DNA from 3 places in the Pseudomonas baltica genome. Region 2 is predicted to be linked to each of the others. Evidence: riboswitches for the same ligand, from Rfam matches in the RefSeq annotation. Region 2 holds a riboswitch; each other region holds the start of a gene.
What was found. A riboswitch is a leader RNA that binds a small molecule or an ion and turns the genes downstream of it on or off. The one in region 2 is predicted to bind cobalamin.

Region 1 (7,099 bases), 1.9 Mb from region 2:
TGTGTATCCCTGCAGATCTGCGAAGTCTATGACCCTGACGCGCTAGTCGCCATTCTCTGTGGTGGGGGAGCAAGCCCCCTCACCACAGAGTGATCCTGCAACATTTCGCCTACTGCTTCACCGCCGTCACCCGCCAGATACGATTACCCACGTCGTCCGCCACCAACACCCCGCCGCGGTGATCGACCACCACGCCCACCGGCCGGCCCATGGCGTTCTCGTCCTTATCCAGGAAGCCCGTCAACAGATCCACCGGCGACCCGCTCGGCTTGCCGTCGGCAAACGGTACGAACAGCACTTTGTAGCCGCTGTGCGGTTTGCGATTCCACGAGCCATGCTGGCCGATGAACGCGCCATCGGTAAAAGGTGCGGGCAACGCATTGGCCTCGGCAAACGCCAGTCCCAGTGACGCCGTGTGCGGCCCGACGGCGTAGTCGGGGGCAATCGCCTTGGCCACCAGTTCGGGGTTCGGCGGGCTCACGCGCTCGTCCACATGCTGCCCGTAATAGCTGAAGGGCCAGCCATAAAAGGCGCCGTCCTTGACCGAGGTGATGTAGTCCGGCACCAGGTCGCTGCCGATCTCGTCACGCTCGTTGACCGCGGTCCACAAGGCACCGGTCCTGGGCTCCCAGGCCAGGCCGTTGGGGTTGCGCAGGCCGGAGGCGAAAATCCGTTGCTGATGGGTGAGCGGGTCGACTTCCCAGATCGCCGCGCGGCCTTTCTCGGCCTCCAGGCCGTTTTCCGCGACGTTGCTGTTGGAGCCGACGGTGACGTAAAGCTTCTTGCCGTCCTGGCTGGCAATGACGTTTTTGGTCCAGTGGTGATTGATGGTCCCGCCCGGCAGGTCGACGATCTTGTCGCCGGGGGTGGTGATCGAGCTGGCACCCTGGGCATATTTGAAGTGCAGCAACTGGTCGGTATCGGCCACGTACAGGTCATCGCCGACCAGCACCATGCCGAACGGCGAGTTGAGGTTGCTCAGGAACATACTGCGGGTTTCGGCCACCCCGTCGCCGTCCTTGTCGCGCAACAGGGTGATGCGGTTGGGGCTGGGTACGCCTGAACCGGCGCGGCTCATGACCTTCTTGGCGATCCAGCCCTTGATCCCTTTGCTGTCGTCGGGTTTGGGCGGGGCGTCGGTCTCGGCCACCAGCACGTCGCCGTTGGGCAATACGTACAACCAGCGTGGGTGATGCAATTCGCGGGCGAACACCGCCACCTGGGTGCCCGGTGCGGCGACAGGTTTGGCGCCTTCGGGCCAGCCGACGGCTGGGGCGATGTTGACGGTGGGCAGCAAGGTCTTGTTGGGCGGCGGCAGTTCAGGCCTGGGGCCGGTGCCGTCGCTGACTTGCAAACTGGAGGTTTCGCCGCAGGCGGCGAGGGCGGCGCTGAGACTGATCAGCGCGGCGAGGCGAGTGATGTGCATGGCAGGTTCCCTGTGTTTCCCATTGGTCTTGTTATGTGCAGTGCATGCTGCGCTTGAGCGGTAGAGGTATTGATCGCGGTGTAGGTTCCGGTGAATGTGAGCGCGCCAGACTGGCCCCTTTGCGGGCAAGCCTGGCGCTCACAGGTGTACGACGCTGCAACTGTGTACCGAGGGAGCAAAGCTTGCTCGCGAAGGGGCCAATTGCTTCACCGCATGCCCCCGTCCCACCCAGCGGCTTCATTTGACGCTTACCCGCCAACCCTCTAACCTTCGCGGCGTGTTTCAGGTGCTCGGCCGCCCCACGGCGGGTCGAGTGAAACAGGGAAGCCGGTGAGCGAGCATAGCCTCGCGATTCCGGCGCTGCCCCCGCAACGGTAAATGAGTCAAGGCCGCGCACGTCGCCACTGGTCCTTCGGGGTTCGGGAAGGCGCGCCGCCTGGGTGTGACTGCCCCGCTCATGAGCCCGGAGACCGGCCTGGACGCTTTTATTCAATTGACTGTCGCGCGGGTGAGAGCGGCATCGACGATATTCAGCGAGCCGCCCGCGCGCCCTGTCCTCGACACGGGCGGCGCGGGCACCGTTCGTGCGTCGATGCCGTCTGCGTGCACCAGTAGCGGAGGCTGCCATGACTGAATCCATCGAGCGCGACGAGCGCCATATCGCGCGCATGCTGCGTAAAAAAGCCGTGATCGACGAGCGTATCGCCAACGCGCCCAACGCCTGTGGCCTCCTGCTGGTGCTGACCGGCAATGGCAAAGGCAAGAGCAGTTCGGCGTTCGGCATGCTGGCCCGTGCCATGGGCCACGGCATGCAATGCGGTGTGGTGCAGTTCATCAAGGGCCGCAACAGCACCGGGGAAGAATTGTTCTTCCGCCGCTTCCCCGAGCAGGTGCGCTACCACGTCATGGGCGAGGGCTTCACCTGGGAAACTCAGGACCGCCAGCGCGATATCGCCGCCGCCGAAGCTGCCTGGGAGGTGTCCCTGCAGATGCTCCAGGACCCGGCCATTCACTTCGTGGTGCTCGATGAATTGAACATCGCCCTCAAGCACGGCTACCTCGACCTTGACCGTGTGCTCAGCGACCTGCAAGCGCGCCCGGCCATGCAGCACGTGATCGTCACCGGTCGCGGTGCCAAGCCGGAGATGATCGAGCTGGGCGACACCGTCACTGAAATGGGTATGCTCAAGCACGCGTTTCAGTCCGGTATCGGCGCGCAGAAGGGCGTCGAACTGTGAATCAGGCCCGTCAATGCCCAGCGGTATTGATCGCCGCCCCCGCCTCGGGGCAGGGCAAGACCACGGTCACTGCCGCCCTGGCGCGCTTGCATCGCAATCAGGGGCGCAAGGTGCGGGTATTCAAGTGCGGACCGGATTTTCTCGATCCGATGATCCTCGAACGCGCCAGTGGTGCCCCGGTGTACCAGCTTGACCTGTGGATGGTGGGCGCCGACGAGAGCCGCCGGCTGTTGTGGGAAGCTGCCGCCGAGGCTGATCTGATCCTGATCGAAGGCGTGATGGGGCTGTTCGATGGCACGCCGTCGAGCGCCGATCTGGCGCGGCATTTCGGCGTGCCGGTGCTGGCGGTGATCGACGGCACGGCCATGGCCCAGACGTTCGGCGCCCTGGCGCTGGGCCTGGCCCGTTACCAGGCTGATCTGCCGTTCGCGGGCGTGCTGGCCAATCGGGTCGGCACTTTGCGCCACGCGCAGCTGCTGGAAAACAGCCTGACCGAAGGCCTGCGCTGGTACGGTGCGTTGTCCCGGGACCTGGCAATCGAGCTGCCCAGCCGTCATCTGGGGCTGGTGCAGGCCAGCGAGCTGAATGACCTGGATGCGCGCCTGGACGCGGCCGCCAAGGCCCTTGGCGGCAGTTGCGAAGTGGCGCTGCCGCCGCCGGTAAGCTTTGCTGCGCCCACCCTGGTGGTGGCCGAACCGCTGCTGGCGGGCGTGCGCATTGCGGTGGCCCATGACGAAGCGTTCGCCTTTACCTACGGCGCCAGTCTTGATTTGCTGCGGGCCATGGGCGCCGAGCTGGTGTTCTTCTCACCCATCCACGACGGCGAACTGCCCGCCTGCGACAGCCTCTATCTGCCCGGCGGCTACCCTGAACTGCATCACCTCGCACTGGCTGAAAACCATGGCGTGCTCAAGGGCATCCGCGCCCACCATGCGGCCGACAAGCCCATGCTTGCGGAGTGTGGCGGCATGCTCTATCTGCTCGACGCACTGACCGATGTAGAAGGCGTCCGCGCGCCCCTGGTGGGGCTCTTGAGCGGTGAGGCGGTGATGCAAAAACGCCTGGCGGCGCTTGCGCTGCAAACGGTAGAGCTGCCGGAGGGGGCGCTGCGCGGCCATACCTATCATCATTCATTGACCAGCAGTGAATGCCAGCCCATCGCCCGTGGCATCAGCCCCAATGGCGGGCGCGGCGCCGAAGCGGTGTATCGAATCGGGCGGATGACGGCGTCTTACGTGCACTTCTATTTCCCGTCGAACCCGCAGGCTGTTGCGGCGTTGTTCGCGCCGACATCTGCTTGATGATCTCGATCGCCGTTGTAGCGAGGGGGCTTGCCCCGACAGGCCCGATCAAGCGCACCGCAATTGCCGAAATATTTTCGGGGGCAAGCCCCCTCGCTACAGGTTTACTGAGACAACATGACTGATAACGCCTTCTCCGACGCCGAGCGCGCAGCGGTCTACCGCGCCATCGCCGAGCGCCGCGACATGCGCCATTTCGCCGGTGGCCAGGTGGCTCCCGAGCTGCTGGCGCGGGTGCTGGCGGCTGCCCATCACGCGCCCAGCGTCGGCCTGATGCAGCCTTGGCGTTTCATCCGTATCACCGACCCGGCCCTGCGCACGCAGATCAAGGCGCTGGTGGAGGCTGAACGCCTGCGCACTGCCGAAGCCCTCGGCGAGCGTTCTGATGAATTCATGAAGCTCAAGGTCGAGGGCATCGACGAGTGCGCCGAAGTGCTGGTCGCCGCCTTGATGGATGGCCGCGACGCCCATGTGTTCGGGCGCCGGACCTTGCCGGAAATGGACCTCGCGTCGTTGTCCTGCGCTATCCAGAACCTGTGGCTGGCGGCGCGCGTCGAAGGCCTGGGCATGGGCTGGGTCTCGGTGTTCGAACCCCAGGCGCTGGCCGATCTGTTGCACTTGCCCGCGGGTGCCAAGCCGCTGGCGGTACTCTGCCTGGGTCCGGTAGAAAGCTTTTATCCGGCACCGATGCTGGTGATGGAAGGCTGGCGCAGCGAACAACCGTTGAGCGAGATGCTGTTCGAGAACCAGTGGGGACACACGTCATGAGCATTGCCCTGTTGACCGTCGCGGGCGTGGCCCTCGATGCCTTGCTCGGCGAGCCGCGGCGGGCGCACCCGCTGGTGGCCTTCGGTAATCTGGCCAATCGCCTGGAGCGGCGCTTCAACAGTGGCGGGCGCGGTTGGCGCAGTCACGGTGTGACTGCCTGGGTGCTGGCGGTGGTGCCGATCACGCTGATCGCCAGTTGGCTGTCGAGTCTGCCCTGGATCGGCGAAGGGGTCGCCGTGCTGGCGCTGTACTGCGCCCTCGGGCTGCGCAGCCTGGGCGAGCACGTTGCTCCTGTGGCTCAGGCGCTGCGCAGCGATGATCTGCCTGAGGCGCGGCGCCGTGTGGGCTATCTGGTCAGCCGCCAGACCGACGAACTCGACGCCAGCGCGGTTGCCCGTGCGGCGACCGAGTCGGTGCTGGAAAACGGCAGCGACGCGGTGTTCGCGGCCATCTTCTGGTTCGTGGTGGCCGGGGTGCCCGGCGTGGTGCTGTACCGCTTGAGCAATACCCTCGACGCCATGTGGGGCTATCGCAACGAACGCTTCGAGCGCTTTGGCTGGGCGGCGGCGCGCATCGATGATGTGCTCAACTACATTCCGGCACGATTGGTGGCGTTGACCTACACCCTGCTCGGCAAGTCCCGCCTGGCCTGGCGGTGCTGGCGCAGTCAGGCACCACACTGGGACAGCCCGAACGCCGGGCCGGTGATGGCTGCGGGTGCCGGCGCGCTGGGCGTCGAACTCGGTGGCCCGGCGATCTATCACGGTGAACTGCACGAACGCGCCATACTCGGCGCAGGCCCGGCGGCCGATGCCGGGTCCATCGACCGCGGCTGGGCTCTGGTGCAACGGGGCGTCTGGCTGTGGTTACTGCTGCTCTGCGTGGGAGACTATGTGCATGCTTGAACATGGAGGGCGCCTGCGCGCCGCCGCCCGGCAATACGGTGTTGCGCAAGAGCACTGGCTGGACCTGTCTACCGGCATCGCCCCTTGGCCGTTTACCGTGCCGACGATAGATATGCACGCCTGGGCGCGGCTGCCCGAGACCGATGACGGCCTCGAGGCGGCGGCCTGCGCCTATTACGACGCGCCGCAGGTGCTGCCGGTGCCCGGCTCGCAAGCGGCCATCCAGTTGCTGCCGCGCCTGCGCAAGGTCGGCAAGGTCGGTGTGCTGTCGCCTTGTTACGCCGAGCACGCCGAGGCCTGGCGACGCGGCGGGCACCTGGTGCGCGAGATCCGCGAGGCCGAAGTCGACTATTACCTCGACGGCCTCGATGTGCTGGTGCTGGTCAATCCCAACAATCCCACCGGCCGCCTGGTGCCCCCCGAGCGCCTGCTGGAATGGCACCAGCGCTTGAGCCAGCGCGGTGGCTGGCTGGTGGTCGACGAAGCTTTCATGGACCCTACGGCCGCTTTCAGTATCAGCCGTTACACCAGTCGTCCAGGCCTCATCGTGCTGCGCTCGTTCGGCAAGTTTTTCGGCCTGGCCGGTGCACGGCTGGGCTTTGCGCTGGCCGAGAGCAAACTCCTGCGTCTGCTGGCCGAGCAGGTCGGGCCCTGGGCTGTTGGCGGGCCGATCCGCGCCGTGGGCCTGGCGTGCCTTGAAGATCGCACCACCCAGGCGGTGCAACGGGCTCGTTGCGCACTGGCCAGCGAGCGCCTGGTGCGGCTGTTGAGCGATGCCGGCTTGCAACCCCAGGGCGGCTGCGCGCTGTTCCAGTGGCTGATCACCGAGCACGCGGCGCCGCTGCACGACTTTCTGGCCGAACGCAGCATCCTCGTGCGGCTGTTCGCGCACAACAGCAGCCTGCGCTTCGGCCTGCCAGCGGTCGAGGCCGACTGGCAGCGGCTGGAGGCGGCGCTCACGGCCTATCGTCAGACGGAGGTCGTTTCATGACCACAGTGATGGTGCAGGGCACCACCTCCGATGCCGGTAAAAGTACCTTGGTCACCGCGCTGTGCCGCTGGCTGAAACGCCAAGGCGTCGGCGTGGTGCCGTTCAAACCGCAGAACATGGCGCTCAACAGCGCCGTTACCGCCGAGGGTGGCGAAATCGGCCGGGCCCAGGCGGTGCAGGCCCAGGCCGCCGGGCTGGCGCCGCACACCGACATGAACCCGGTGCTGCTCAAACCCAACAGCGACACCGGCGCCCAGGTGATCATCCATGGCCGCGCGGTCACCACCATGAACGCCGTGGCCTATCACGACTACAAGGCTGTGGCCATGCAGGCAGTGCTGGCCTCGCACGAGCGTTTGAGCGCCGCCTGGCCGGTGGTGATGGTGGAGGGCGCGGGTTCGCCTGCGGAGATCAACCTGCGTGCCGGCGACATCGCCAACATGGGCTTCGCCGAAGCCGTCGATTGCGAC
Region 2 (7,099 bases):
AGGATTGAGCCCCGCTGCCTGCAACGCCTGGCAAAAGTTATCGATAAATGCCGTGTTCGCCGACTGCAGGTGTGAGCGATAGAAGAGGATAGGCACCACCGGTGCTTCACGCAGCCAGTGCTGACGCCAAAAATCCAGGTCAGCCTGGGGCTTTTGCGGATGATAGACAACGGTGCGCGGCAGCGCCTGTGGCTCCTGCCAGCTATAACCGCGCAGGCCCAGCCAGCGATCGGCCAGGCAATTGAACAGATTGCGGGCGTTATCCACGCCCCCTTGGCGCAGGAAATGCCAAAGCCGCTCGGCCTCCGCCGCCGGCACGCCGCTCAGGGCGCTCAGCTCTGGGTCTGGATTATCGCAACCCGGCACCATAATCAGCTGCGTGCCGCGGGCCTTGAGCGTCAGCAGTTGCTCGACGCCGTAGCGCCAATAGCCGATGCCGCCGTGCAACGACAACAGGATGACCTTGGCGTGGCGCAGCACCTGATCGACGTAAAGGTCGACAGAGGCGTGATTCTGCACCTGCATGGGGTTGGCCAGGCGCAGCGTGGGGTAGTCGTCCGGCAACTGCTGGGCGACCTCGGCGAGCATGGCCAGATGGGAGTCGCCACTGCACAGAATCACCAGCTCGGCGGGGGTCTGTCCCAGGTCGGCGATGCTGTCGTCGGGGACAAAGCCGCCGGGCTGGGTTCTGAGCAGGTGCATGGGTCAGGCGGACAACGCAGCGCGCAATTGTGCTTCCAGGGCCGCAGCGTCGAGCTCCTGGCCGATCAGCACCAGCTTGGTGATACGCGCTTCGTCGCTGCGCCAGGCGCGGTCGAAGTGCTTGTCGAAACGAGTGCCCACGCCCTGGATCAGCAAGCGCATCGGCTTGTTCGGCACAGCGGCGAAGCCCTTGATACGCAGGATGCCGTGCTGCACCACGAGTTGCGTCAGGGCGTCGAGCAGCAGGCTTTCGTCGGCTTGTGGCAGGTCGATGGAGATCGAGTCGAAAGCATCGTGGTCGTGATCATCGTGGTCATCACCGTCGTGATGGTCATGGTGGGTCTTGCGCCCATCGATGTGCACCTCGGACTCGGCACCCAGCCCCAGCAATACGTCCAACGGCACGCGACCGCTGCTGGCTTCGATGACCTTGACCGCGGCAGGCAGCTCTTCGGCGACTTCGGCGCGCACGGCAGCCAGTGCCTGCGGATCGATCAGGTCAGCCTTGTTGAGGATCACCAGGTCGGCGCTGGCCAGTTGATCGGCGAACAGCTCATGCAGCGGCGACTCGTGATCAAGGTTGGGATCGAGTTTGCGCTGGGCGTCGACCTGATCCGGATAAGCCGCGAAAGTCCCGGCGGCGACGGCTGGGCTGTCGACCACGGTAATCACCGCATCGACGGTGCAGGCATTGCGGATTTCCGGCCACTGGAAGGCTTGCACCAACGGCTTGGGCAAGGCCAGGCCGCTGGTTTCGATGAGGATATGGTCGAGGTCGCCGCGGCGTGCCACCAGCTCGCGCATGACCGGGAAGAACTCTTCCTGGACCGTGCAGCACAGGCAGCCATTGGCCAGCTCGTAGACTCGGCCGCTGGCCTCTTCGTCGGTGCAGCCGATGCTGCACTGTTTGAGAATGTCGCCGTCGATGCCCAGCTCGCCGAATTCGTTGACGATCACGGCAATACGCCGGCCCTGCGCGTTGTCGAGCATGTGCCGCAGCAAAGTGGTCTTGCCCGAGCCGAGAAAGCCGGTGACGATGGTGACGGGAAGTTTGGCCAGTGTTTTCATCGGATGCCCTTGGCAGGAGTGGCGGGCATACGGGACGAGAGCCGCGGTGCGCTGAGCCCACGGTGCGTTCGCCACCGGATCACCCCGCCCGGTTGTTAAGAGAAACGGTTCGAGGCAGGTCTCCTGGCTTGCGATGTGCCAGCGACTGGCAAAAGAGCACAGGCTGGAGTGACTCGACGCCTTCCCGCAGCAGGCGCAGTGGCAGTGTCGAACCGGGCATCGCTTACAGTTGCGGGGGCAGCCGCGGCGTTGGACCGCGTTCCCTTCTTAGCTGCACCCTCGCAAGGGGCAGAACCTCAGTGCAGCAAGGGTACGGAGTGTGGGGAACGAGGTCAATCGGCGGTGCAAGGTTTCCCTGGGGCCATGAGGGCTGCCAACATGAATGATGCGATTGACTCTTGGCAACGCCCATGCTCTCCTACGCGTTCGTTTGGGTGCCCCTCACAGGGTGAAACGGGAAACCGGTGCGTCGTGAATCTTGCCTTCGTCCATGACAGGCAAGCCGCGATCAGTCCGGTGCTGCCCCCGCAACGGTAAGCGAGAGAAGCGTCTGATCCACTGTGCCGGCATCAAGGTATGGGAAGGTGACGCTGACTGGCGTGGTGCCCTGGCATCTGCCCCTCGTGAGCCCGGAGACCGGCCCAATCCGTTTTTCGACACATACCTGCGGTGGGCGGGCGCTGTGGCTGCCTGCGCGCGCCCATGCCAGGCCGTCTGCGCCGTTCCCGCACCCTGACCTTCAGAGGGAGCTGCCATGTCAATCCGCAATATCACCTCCGGCGCCATCGCCGACAGCGCCGCCATCACCCAACGCCAACGCCTGATAGCCGCGCTCAGCGCCGCTGCACTAGGGGTGTGCCTGGTGTATTTCGCCGGCTTCTCGCACATCGAAGCCGTGCACAACGCCGCGCACGACACCCGTCACAGCGCCGCCTTCCCCTGCCACTGAGGTTTTCGATGATCAAGCGTATCGCGCAAACCGCGGGCTTCACCGGGCTGTTGGGCGCCCTGCTGCTGACCTTGCTGCAAAGCTTTTGGGTGGCGCCGCTGATTCAGCAGGCCGAAACCTACGAGAAAGCGCCCGCCGCCGTGCATGAACACAATGAGGCCATGGCCGCCCACGAACATGACGCTGAGGCCTGGGAGCCGGAAGACGGCTGGCAGCGCGTGCTGTCCACTACCGGCGGCAACCTGGTGGTGGCGGTCGGTTTTGCCTTGATGCTGGCCGGGCTCTATACCTTGCGAGCCCCGGGCCGCACCCGCGAGGGATTGCTGTGGGGGTTGGCGGGCTACGCTGTATTTTGCCTGGCGCCAACCCTGGGCCTGCCACCAGAGCTGCCTGGCACGGCGGCGGCCGATCTGAGCCAACGGCAGATCTGGTGGGCTGGCACTGCAGCCTCTACCGCTGTTGCCTTGGCGTTGATCGTGTTCGGCCGCAGTTGGCTGCTGAAACTGGCCGGCGCCGTCATCCTGGTGATTCCGCACTGGGTTGGTGCACCACAGCCCGAGGTGCATGCCAGCCTGGCGCCCGAGGCGCTGGAAAGCCAGTTCAAGTGGGCCTCGCAACTGACCAACGCCGCATTCTGGCTGGCCTTGGGCCTGATCAGCGCTTGGCTGTTTCGCCGCAAGGAGGCAGCCTGATGAGCCAGTTGGTGGCCGGCTTCGGTTGTCGCAGCGGCTGCCCGCTCGACATTCTGGCCACCCTGCTCGATCAGGCCCTGCGCACCAATGATCTGGATCGCGGCCAACTCGCCGGCATCGCCAGCCTCGACCGCAAGGCCGACGAGCCAGGGCTGGTGCAATTGGCGGCGCGATTGCGCGTGCCCTTCTACACCTTCAGCGCCACCGAACTGCTGGCTTATGACTCGCAGCTGAGCCACCGCTCGCCGACATCCTTTGCCCATACCGGCTGTTATGGCGTAGCGGAAAGCTGCGCGCTGGCGCTGGCCGAAGAGCTTGGGGAGTCGCGCCCGCAGCTGCTGGTCAACCGTCAACGGACAGCCGAGGCCACTCTGGCACTGGTGGGAGTCAGTACTGGATAGCGGGTATCATGGCGAGGCGACACCTTCCCCACGTGAATCCTTTTCAACTTCGGGCCTCTCATGACCGTTTTTTTCATTGGTGCCGGTCCCGGCGATCCAGATCTCATCACCGTCAAAGGCCAGCGCCTGATCCGCCGATGTCCGGTGATCATCTATGCCGGTTCTCTGGTACCTGCTGCGGTACTCGCGGGTCACAGCGCACATCGAGTACTCAACAGCGCCGAGATGCATCTGGAGCAGATCATCGAGGCGATGCGCGAAGCCGATAGCCAAGGCCAAGACGTCGCCCGCGTGCACTCGGGGGATCCGAGCCTGTATGGCGCGATCGGCGAACAGATTCGCCAACTGCGAGCACTGGGCATTGCCTGGGAGATTATCCCCGGTGTGACTGCTACCGCCGCCTGTGCAGCGCTGCTGGGCGCCGAGCTGACCCTGCCGGATATTTCGCAAACACTGATCCTCACCCGCTACGCCGACAAATCCCCCATGCCGCTGGGCGAAGATCTCGCGAGCCTGGCACAGCACCGTTCAACCATGGCCATCCATCTCGGCATCCAGCACCTGGCAAAGATCCTTGACGAACTGCGCCCCCACTATGGCGATGATTGCCCGATAGCGGTGGTTCATCGCGCCAGCTGGCCGGATCAGGATTGGGTGATGGGCACGCTGGCCGATATCGAGGCGAAGGTTGTGAGCAAGGGCTTCAGACGCACTGCATTGATTCTGGTCGGTCGTGTGCTGGGGAATGACGTGTTCAGCGAGTCCGCGTTGTACCGAGCGGGGCATGCTCACTTGTATCGCGATTGAACAGGACCGGCGTTGATCGCCCGAGAAGCGGCCATGTGCCGCAACCCACGACCCAGCTCTTCACCCATAAAAAAACGGCACACGGGTGCCGTTTTTTCAGGTTACGCAGCCAACGCTATCAGTAGTAGGCGTTTTCTTTCTGCGTATGGTCGGTCACGTCGCGCACACCCTTGAGCTGCGGGATACGCTCGAGCAAGGTGCGCTCGATGCCTTCTTTCAACGTGACGTCAGCCTGACCGCAGCCTTGGCAACCACCGCCGAACTGCAATACCGCGATACCGTCCTCGACCACTTCGATCAGGCTGACCTGACCACCGTGGCTCGCGAGCCCAGGGTTGATCTCGGTTTGCAGGTAATAGTTGATGCGCTCGTTGACGGGGCTGTCTTCGTTGACCATCGGCACCTTGGCGTTCGGCGCCTTGATGGTCAACTGGCCGCCCATGCGATCGGTCGCATAGTCGACAACGGCGTCATCGAGGAACGCCTCGCTGACCGCGTCGATCCAAGCGGTGAAGCTTTTGAGCCCCAACGCGGTGTCTTCAGGCTTTTCTTCACCGGGCTTGCAATACGCTATACAGGTTTCAGCGTACTGGGTGCCAGGCTGAGTGATGAATACGCGGATGCCGATTCCAGGCGTGTTCTGCTTTTGCAGCAGATCGGCCAGATAATCATGGGCAGCGTCGGTAATAGTTATAGCGCTCATGTAAGTTCCTCACAGACTTGCCCGCAGTTTACGCCAAACCTGGCCCGCTGACAAAGTCCTAGTATTTTTGTCGGGATATAACCGTCGGCGCGGAGGCCGTCTGGCGTACATCCGTCCAGGCTTTGATCCGCCAATACAGACGCTTCTCGATCAAGACATAGCTACCCCACCCGATCAGCGCGATTACCGGCACGCACACCGCGAACACCGCGTAAGGATTGAGCTGCCAGTGTTCGCTGGCCAGCCAGCCGCCGTATAGCACCAGTACATGCACCAGATACACCGAATACGAGCAGTCCCCCAGCGCCTTGAGCAGCCGGCTGCCTTTGAAGTACGGCTCCATGGCCACGCAGCCCAGCACGATCATGGCGCTGGGCACGCCCCAATGCAGCAACCGGTCACTGGCATCCAGCTCGTAGATCGCCAGCGCCGATGCCCCGATCAGCATCAACGGCGCCCAGAACCCCTGCGCCACCCAGCCTCGACGGTAGAGAATGCCGATGCCGATGCCCAGCAGGAATTCGTAGATGATATTGTTTTCATAGAAGCGACTGACCACGCCGTACCGCCCCAAAACCTCACTGACGACAAACAAAGCCGCCGCAACGATCAGGGGCCGATGACGTTTAGGCACCGTGAACACCAATGAAAACAGCAAATAGAAGAACATCTCGTAGTTCAGCGTCCAGCCCACGTTCAAGGTGGGATACAGGCCATATCCCCCTGGATTTTCCGCAGGAATGAACAACAACGACAAGACGAAATGCGGCAGATCCACCGCTGGGTGCGGCAACCACTGGCCGAGGCACACCAGCATCAGCCCCATCAGCACCGTATACAGCCAATAGGCCGGGATGATGCGGATAGCGCGATTGAGCAAAAAGCGCCCGGCGGGCATGTCCTTGTCCTGGGTCGACAGGTAAATCACCAGGCCGCTGATCACGAAGAAGATATCGACGCCCACCGCCCCCCTATCGGTGAAGAACTGCCCAATCGGACCGCTCGGGTGAAAGTCGAAAAAGATCTGCATGAAGTGATGGCAGACCACCATCCAGGCGGCAAGCGCCCTGAGTGCTTGAAGCGAAATCAGCATTGCAAAAGCCTGTCTTGAATCCCACAACTGGCGCACCCTTTCGGGGCACCCTGTGTTGCGTCGGACTTCACTTTGGCGCAAAAGGTCCCGAGAAAGTCAGATCGGCCATTCGCGGGTGATACTGACGACCGTCATAAATTCTCGTAGCGGTTCATGTCCAGCACCCCGGCATTCACCGGATTGGTCTCCTGCAAGTAGGTCGTCAGATCATGGAAATAGAACCAGAACTGCGGATGACTGCGACGTATCCCCCAATGGTCGACGATTTTCTCGAAGCCGGCTGCATCCTTGACCGCCATCATCTGGTCGACAAATGACGGCACCTCGGATGCCGGGACGTTGAACATGAAGTTCGGATAACTGGTCATGACTCCCGGAAATACCGTGAGGGTGTCCAGCGCTGGCTGATAGCGACTCGATTCACCCAGCAGAAACGCTACGTTGCTGTGCGCGCGGTTGCGCAATACGCTGTAAATCACCCGATGGCCCTGGCCATCATCCACCCGCAGCATGGTCGCCTCGGGCATTCGATCGATGACCTGAAGCCCACCTGCCGGGCGCGATGCCAAGCGACTCAGGGATTGTTCGGCTTCCTGGATCAAGGGCGCCGCACCCGGACGCGAGCAGTAGGCACCGGTACAACGGTTGATCGGGTCGGGGTTGGCGTTCAGCGTGGCATAGCGT
Region 3 (7,099 bases), 700 kb from region 2:
ACGGCGGCTTTTTCCCCAATGGCGTGCGCGGCCTGCTGATGGCCATGGCCTTCATCATGTTCTCCTTTGGTGGCCTGGAGCTGATCGGTATCACCGCAGCCGAAGCCGATGATCCCAAGGTGAGCATTCCCAAAGCGACCAATCAGGTCATCTACCGCATTCTGCTGTTCTATGTCGGCGCGCTGACCGTGCTGCTGTCGCTGTATCCGTGGCAGAACGTCGTCACCGGCGGCAGCCCTTTCGTGCTGATCTTTCACGCACTGGACAGCAACATCGTTGCCACCTTGCTCAACGTGGTGGTGCTGACAGCGGCGTTGTCGGTCTATAACAGTTGCGTGTACAGCAACAGCCGTATGCTGTTCGGCCTGGCCAACCAGGGCAATGCGCCCAAGAGCCTGCTCAAGGTCAGCGCTCGCGGTGTGCCACTCGCAGCATTGGGCGTCTCGGCAACAGCCACCGGCGTGTGCGTACTGATCAACTACGTGATGCCGGCCAAGGCGCTGGAAATTCTGATGGCCCTGGTGGTCGCGGCGCTCGTGCTCAACTGGATCATGATCACCATTACTCACCTCCAGTTTCGCAGTGCGCTGCGCGCTTCAGGCCAGGTGTCGAGTTACAAGAGCTGGGGTTACCCGATCACCAACTATATCTGCCTGGCATTTCTGGCAGGCATTCTGGTGATCATGGCGATGACGCCGGGCATCAACGAATCGGTGCTGTTGATTCCGATCTGGTTGGCCATGCTGGCAGTGGCCTATAGAAGCAAGCTGCGTCGCGCGGGGCGTTAACCAGCAGCTTGACTGGCTGGCGGTGGCGTTGCGGCAATCGCTTTCGCCGCCGAACGCGCAACCTTGCTCCCACAGAGTCGACTGGAATGGCGTCGTACACCCGTAGGAGCAAAGCTTGCTCGCGAAGAGGCCAGCACTGGCTGCAGCAAACCACCAGGCGGGATCAGCCCTGGAAGCTCACCTCGGCAGTCGACAGCAATTTCACGAACGGCCCTGCCAATACCTGATTGTGATGCGCGATGATCGCCGCAGCGTCCAACACCGGACTGTCCATCGTGGTATGGGCATCCGCCACCAGCACCGCCTTGAAGCCCAGGTCCCCGGCCAGACGGGCAGTGCTGTCGATGCAATAATCAGTCTTCATCCCGCAGATCACCAACTCCCCTACCCCCGCGTCATCAAGCCATTCGGCCAGCCCGGTGTTGAAGAAGCAGCTAGGTCGAGTCTTGTCGACAAAATGATCCTGATGAACATCAACCCCGAGCTCCGGCACCACTTGCCATAGCGCACTGCCGGCCGCGATTGGCGAGCCTTCGGGGCCGGTGTGGCGAACCACAACCACAGGCGCTCCGGCAGCTCGGGCTGCCACGATCAGCGCATTGATATTGGCCAGCACCCGCTCCCCCTCGAAAGGCGCTTGCGGTCCATGAAACAAACCGACTTGCATGTCGATCACCAGCAGAGCTTTTTTCATCGTCCTTCTCCATCGTTGGCCAGCCTGGACGGAGAAAACAAAAGGCCCCGTCCAGTGTTTGCTGGCGGGGCCTTTGTTGCATACCGATTCGACTCAGGTACACACCAACGGGCCGCCAGAGGCGGTCGTGGTGGTGGTCGTGAGGTCGAGTTTGTGCGTGTTCATGGGGCAATGCTGCCCTTGCTGGCAATAGAGTGTCAACCCGCAACCGTCATTCGACTTCGTACAAACCGTGCACATTGGGAATGGCCTGCAAGCGCCTGCGCACGTCATCGTCGATCAGCGCATCATCTGGATGATAAAGCCGCACCTGACGATAGGCGTTGATGCGGTTGATCTCCAGCCCCAGAAACTCCCACACCACACGGGTGCAGGCCGGGTTGCGCCGGTCGCCACTGGACACCCCGGTTTTAAGACCGTTGAGGCGCGTAATGCGGCTCTTGAAGCTGGGGATAAGGATGGTCTGGCTCATCTCGTTGACCGTCAACGATTCGAAATCCACCAGAAACAGCCGATCCTGCAACGCGAACGCGGCCCCCAGGTAGCGGCAGCGCACCCAGTCGTCGGCGTGGGGATCGCTGGTGCTGGAACGCTCCTGACGCTCCTGGCGCTCGAACAGAAACGTGCCCTGCTCCTCACGCAGATGCACCAGGGACACCAGGATGGTGCCCGGCACCGACATGCAGTTGGAGTACTCGAAATAATAGCCGCAGTAGCGCGACAGATCTGCGGCCTTTTCCCGCAGCGGCGCCAGCATAGCCAGCAACGGGTCCTGCGGTGCTGGCGTCGGCGCGGAGGATGCGCGGGCACCGATCAAACGCGCGAATTGCTCGGGCGGCAAACCAAGCTCGTAATCCTCGACCCCGAAAAAGTCGCCGATGCGCTTGAGGTTGTAGGCCGTTGGCTGGCTTTGCCCGCTAAGGTACTTGTTGAACTGCGCGCGGTTGATCACCAGCAGCCGACAGACTTCCGAGATAGAGCGGTAGTGGCTGCAGGCAAGTTTTAGATTGGTACTGAAATGTTGACTCATGACCCAGCTTTGAATTGGTGCGACAGACGCCATAATAGCATCAAGTCGCACCAAATCGGAGCAACCCGCGAAATTGTCACAGAGTATGTATCAGCCAATCATGCCCCCCTTTCGCGGTGACGCGTCCGTTGCGCTTGTCTTTACAGGTCAAAACAACAAGAGGGAGCACCTAACATGCTTGAAATGATCAATGATTTCCTTTCCGGGAAAGTCCTTATCGTGCTGATCGTCGGACTGGGGAGCTACTTCACCCTGCGTTCACGATTCGTGCAATTCCGCCATTTCGTGCACATGTTCAGTGTTTTCAAAGAGTCTATCCGTGGTCAGGGTGGCCAACTGAGCTCCTTCCAGGCCTTGATGCTGAGCCTCGCCGGGCGCGTCGGCGCCGGTAACATCGCCGGTGTCGGCATCGCCGTGACCCTGGGCGGCCCAGGTGCGGTGTTCTGGATGTGGGTCACGGCCCTGGTCGGCATGGCGAGCAGCTTCTTCGAGTGCACCCTGGCCCAGGTCTACAAGCGCAGCGAAGGCGAAGGCATGTACCGCGGCGGCCCGGCCTATTACATCCTGCACGGCCTGAATCTGCGCTGGATGGCGATCGTGTTCTCGATCCTGCTGCTGGTCACCTACGGCTTCGCCTTCATGGGCCTGCAGTCGTTCACCGTGACCCACTCGCTGCAGAATGCCTTCGGCTACGACCCGCATTACACCGGCATCATCCTCGCCGTGTTGCTGGGCGTGGTGTTCCTGGGCGGTATCAAGCGCATCGCCTCAGTCTCCGATTTGTTGGTACCGATCAAGACGCTGGCCTACATCGGCGTGACCCTGTACGTGATCTTCACCCAGATCGACCACGTGCCGGCCATGCTCGCCACCATCGTCAAGAGCGCGTTTGGCCTCGACCCGGCCTTCGCCGGCCTGCTTGGCAGCGCCATCGTCATGGGCGTCAAGCGCGGCGTATTCGCCAACGAAGCAGGCCTTGGCAGCGCCCCTAACGTCGCCGCTGTCGCCTCCGTGCGCCACCCGGCCGCTCAAGGCGTAGTACAGGCGTTCAGCGTGTTCCTCGACACCTTCGTGATCTGCACCTGCACCGCGCTGCTGATCCTGCTCTCGGGCTTCTACACCCCTGGTTTCGAAGGCGACGGCATTGCCCTGACCCAGAACTCCCTGGCGGCGGTGGTCGGTGACTGGGGGCGCACCTTCGTCAGCATCGCGCTGTCGCTGTTCGTGTTCACCTGCATCCTCTACAACTACTACCTGGGCGAGAACAGCCTGCAGTTCCTCAGCCGCAATCGCTTCGTGCTGCTGGGCTACCGCGCACTGGTGATGGTACTGATCGTCTGGGGCTCGACCCAGGACCTGTCCACCGTCTTCGCCTTCGCCGACATCACCATGACCGGCCTGGCGTTCGTCAACCTGACCGCGCTGTTTTTGCTGTTCAAGGTCGGCCTGCGGGTGATGCGTGACTACGATGAACAGCGTCGTGCCGGGGTCAAGCAACCGGTATTCGATGCGGCCAAGTTTCAGGATCTGGACATCGATGAAAAAGCCTGGCCGGTAGAGCCTCAGAAAGTTGCTGGAGGCGACTACGCCGCCGAGTTGGCACAAGCGCAACGCTGATTGACGCAGTAGAACGAAAAGCCCCTTGCGAGGGGCTTTTTTGTGGAGGAAAAACCGCTCCAGATCCACCGCTACAGAGCTGCGTAGGATTAATTCCCGCAGATTTCGGAATCGTCCCACATCCAAAAACCTGTTTTTTTGCTACTCAACGATTGGACGTACGCGTAAGGATCTATCAATTACCCGATCCACCGGAATAGACGCGTGCCAATGAGGCTGCGCAGCGTTCCAGGCGCCTGGAAACAAACCCGAGCAAACGACCTGCACCTCACGTCCTTCGCGACGCAGATCAGCATTTCCTCCCGCAAAAACAATCACGTACCATACCCCCGCTGGTTCCTTCACAGGATTAATAGGGAATCCGTCACGCGCCCACCCGCCGTGAAACGGAACTGCCCCCGCAACTGTAGGCGTCGAGCCGCATTCCGTGTACCGCCACTGGGCCCTCCCGGGAAGGCTGGAATGCAGCCATGACACGCCAGTCAGGAGACCTGCCGGCCGCAGTATCGAGTACCCACCGGCGGGGTGTCCGGAGTTCGTAGCGAGCATTTTTCATGTCATTGATTCGTCCAGCCCTTATGTTGAACGGCCTGTTGGCCGGCCTGATCACCTGTAGTCCGGCGTCTGCCGCAGCCACCCATTACCCGCTGACCGTGGACAACTGCGGCACCCCGCTGACCTTCGTACAGGCGCCGCGCCAAGCCGTGACCATCGGCCAGTCGACCACCGAGATTCTCTACGCGTTAGGCCTTGGCGAGCGCCTGGTCGGCACTTCGCTGTGGTTCAACCCGGTACTGCCGGCGTACCAGAGCATCGACGCCAAGGTGCCCCGCCTGGCCGACAATCAACCGAGCTTCGAGGCAGTGATCAACAAGCGCCCGGACCTGGTGGCGGTGCAGTTCGAATGGTCGGTCGGCCCGCAGGGCGCAGTGGCCACCCGCGAGCAGTTCAACGACCTGCACATCCCCGCCTACGTGATGCCCACCGATTGCGAAGGCAAAGACAATCTGGTCGGCGCCGACGGCACCCGCTTGCGCCCGTTCAGTATCGACAGCCTGTACAAGACCATCACCCAGTTGGCGACGATTTTCGACGTCAGTGACCGCAGCACTCAGCTCAACGCCGAATTGGCGGCGCGGCTGGCGGCGGCGCAGGCCAAGGTCGCGGCCAAACAGCTGAACAACGCCACCGTGGCGTTCTGGTTCTCCAGCCCGGACCTGGCCAGCGACCCGTATATGGCCGGGCGCAAAGGCGTGCCGGATTTCATGGCGACGACCCTCGGCCTGCACAACGTGGTGCAGTCGGATGAAGAATGGCCCACCGTCGGCTGGGAGAGCATCGCCAAGGCCAATCCCACGGTGCTGGTGATTGCGCGAATGGATCGGCGCCGCTTCCCGGCGGATGACTACCTGAAGAAGCTCGAATTCCTCAAGAACGATCCGGTGGCGCGCAACATGGAGGCGGTCAAGCACGGCCGCATCGTGATCCTTGACGCGCAGTCGATGGAAGCCACGGTGCGCATGTTCGATGGCATCGATGGCCTCGCCGATGCAATCGACCACTTCAAGCTGCCGAAATGACCCGCAGCCTCGCTGTCGCCTTGCGCCAACTGCTGCTGCGCCTGAGCTGGGTGCTGCCGCTGCTGGCGCTGGCCTTGCTGGCCGGTGTGGCGATCGGTGAAACGCCGTTGGCGCCCAGCGTGGTGCTGCAGACATTGGCCAACCAGCTGGGCCTGGGCAACTATCCGCTGGATGCGATCGATCAAGGCATCATCTGGAACTACCGCCTGCCGCGCGCGCTGGTGGCGGCGGCCTGCGGCGCGGGTCTGGCGACGTGCGGCGTGGTGCTGCAGGCGCTGTTGCGCAACGCGTTGGCCGAGCCGTATCTGCTGGGGATTTCCGCGGGGGCCTCGACGGGTGCGGTGCTGGTGGCGTTGATCGGCATCGGTGGCGGCGCCATCTCGTTGTCGATGGGCGCGTTCAGCGGCGCGGTGCTCGCCTTCGTGCTGGTGGTGTTGCTGGCACGCGCAGGCAACGCGGCGGGTGCCCGCGGGCAGATCATCCTCGCGGGTATCGCCGGCTCGCAGCTGTTCAACGCCCTCACGGCCTTCCTGATCACCAAATCGGCCAACGCCGAGCAGGCCCGGGGCATCATGTTCTGGCTGCTGGGCAACCTCAGCGGCGTGCGCTGGCCGGCGGTGACCCTGGCGGTGCCGGTGGTGTTGCTGGGCTTGTCGGTATGCCTGTGGCACCGGCGCGCGCTGGATGCCTTCACCTTTGGTAGCGACTCGGCAGCGGCCTTGGGTGTCGCCGTGCGCCCGGTGCAATACGTGCTGATCGGCAGCACCGCACTGATGACCGCCGTGCTGGTGTCGCTGGTCGGCTCCATCGGTTTCGTCGGCCTGGTCATCCCCCATGCCATGCGTTTGCTGGTGGGCCTGCGCCATGCACGCCTGCTGCCGGCCAGCGCCTTGGCCGGGGCGGTGTTCCTGATTGCCGCTGACGTCATCTCGCGCACCCTCATCAGCGGCCAGGTGCTGCCCATCGGGGTGATTACCGCGCTGGTCGGCGCGCCGGCGTTCGCGCTCATCCTGATCAAGGCCAGACGCCCATGAGTATTCATCCCACACCAGTACTGGCCTGTACGCAACTGGGCTGGCGCCACCAAGGCGCGACGATCCTTGAGGGAGTCGATCTGCAGGTGCACGCGGGTGAATCCCTGGCGCTGGTCGGCCCCAACGGCTCGGGCAAATCGACCCTGATCAAGCTGCTATGCGGCGTGCTCGCAGCGTCTGCCGGCGAGGTGCGCCTGTTCGGCCAGCCGTTGACCGACTACCTGCGGCGCGATATCGCTCAGCGCATCGCCGTGGTCGAACAGCACAGCGAGACACTCGACGCCATCAGCGTGCGCGATGCGGTGGAATTGGGCCGTACGCCATGGCTGAGCGCCTTGGCGCCGTGGTCGACGGAG

Region 1: it holds a riboswitch for cobalamin, as region 2 does, so the genes downstream of both, cobO (cob(I)yrinic acid a,c-diamide adenosyltransferase) here and REH34_RS28620 (CbtB-domain containing protein) in region 2, are expected to answer to the same signal.
Region 3: it holds a riboswitch for cobalamin, as region 2 does, so the genes downstream of both, REH34_RS01705 (ABC transporter substrate-binding protein) here and REH34_RS28620 (CbtB-domain containing protein) in region 2, are expected to answer to the same signal.

Annotation. Positions count from the first base shown of each region.
Region 1 is NZ_CP134771.1:1,506,031-1,513,129, reverse strand. Features, by position in the region: gene REH34_RS06610 (4-oxalomesaconate tautomerase) at 1-32, shown strand, start outside; gene REH34_RS06605 (sorbosone dehydrogenase family protein) at 110-1,426, opposite strand; cobalamin riboswitch at 1,694-1,920, shown strand; gene cobO (cob(I)yrinic acid a,c-diamide adenosyltransferase) at 2,053-2,664, shown strand; gene REH34_RS06595 (cobyrinate a,c-diamide synthase) at 2,661-3,965, shown strand; gene bluB (5,6-dimethylbenzimidazole synthase) at 4,083-4,733, shown strand; gene cbiB (adenosylcobinamide-phosphate synthase CbiB) at 4,730-5,638, shown strand; gene cobD (threonine-phosphate decarboxylase CobD) at 5,631-6,629, shown strand; gene REH34_RS06575 (cobyric acid synthase) at 6,626-7,099, shown strand, end outside.
Region 2 is NZ_CP134771.1:6,283,115-6,290,213, reverse strand. Features, by position in the region: gene cobN (cobaltochelatase subunit CobN) at 1-702, opposite strand, end outside; gene cobW (cobalamin biosynthesis protein CobW) at 706-1,770, opposite strand; cobalamin riboswitch at 1,866-2,084, opposite strand; cobalamin riboswitch at 2,186-2,430, shown strand; gene REH34_RS28620 (CbtB-domain containing protein) at 2,525-2,719, shown strand; gene REH34_RS28615 (CbtA family protein) at 2,728-3,411, shown strand; gene REH34_RS28610 (cobalamin biosynthesis protein) at 3,411-3,812, shown strand; gene cobM (precorrin-4 C(11)-methyltransferase) at 3,873-4,619, shown strand; gene nfuA (Fe-S biogenesis protein NfuA) at 4,738-5,322, opposite strand; gene REH34_RS28595 (acyltransferase) at 5,381-6,415, opposite strand; gene REH34_RS28590 (fatty acid cis/trans isomerase) at 6,547-7,099, opposite strand, start outside.
Region 3 is NZ_CP134771.1:355,507-362,605, forward strand. Features, by position in the region: gene REH34_RS01685 (amino acid permease) at 1-788, shown strand, start outside; gene REH34_RS01690 (cysteine hydrolase family protein) at 952-1,482, opposite strand; gene REH34_RS01695 (helix-turn-helix transcriptional regulator) at 1,694-2,512, opposite strand; gene REH34_RS01700 (alanine/glycine:cation symporter family protein) at 2,687-4,129, shown strand; cobalamin riboswitch at 4,446-4,643, shown strand; gene REH34_RS01705 (ABC transporter substrate-binding protein) at 4,684-5,709, shown strand; gene REH34_RS01710 (iron ABC transporter permease) at 5,706-6,743, shown strand; gene REH34_RS01715 (ABC transporter ATP-binding protein) at 6,740-7,099, shown strand, end outside.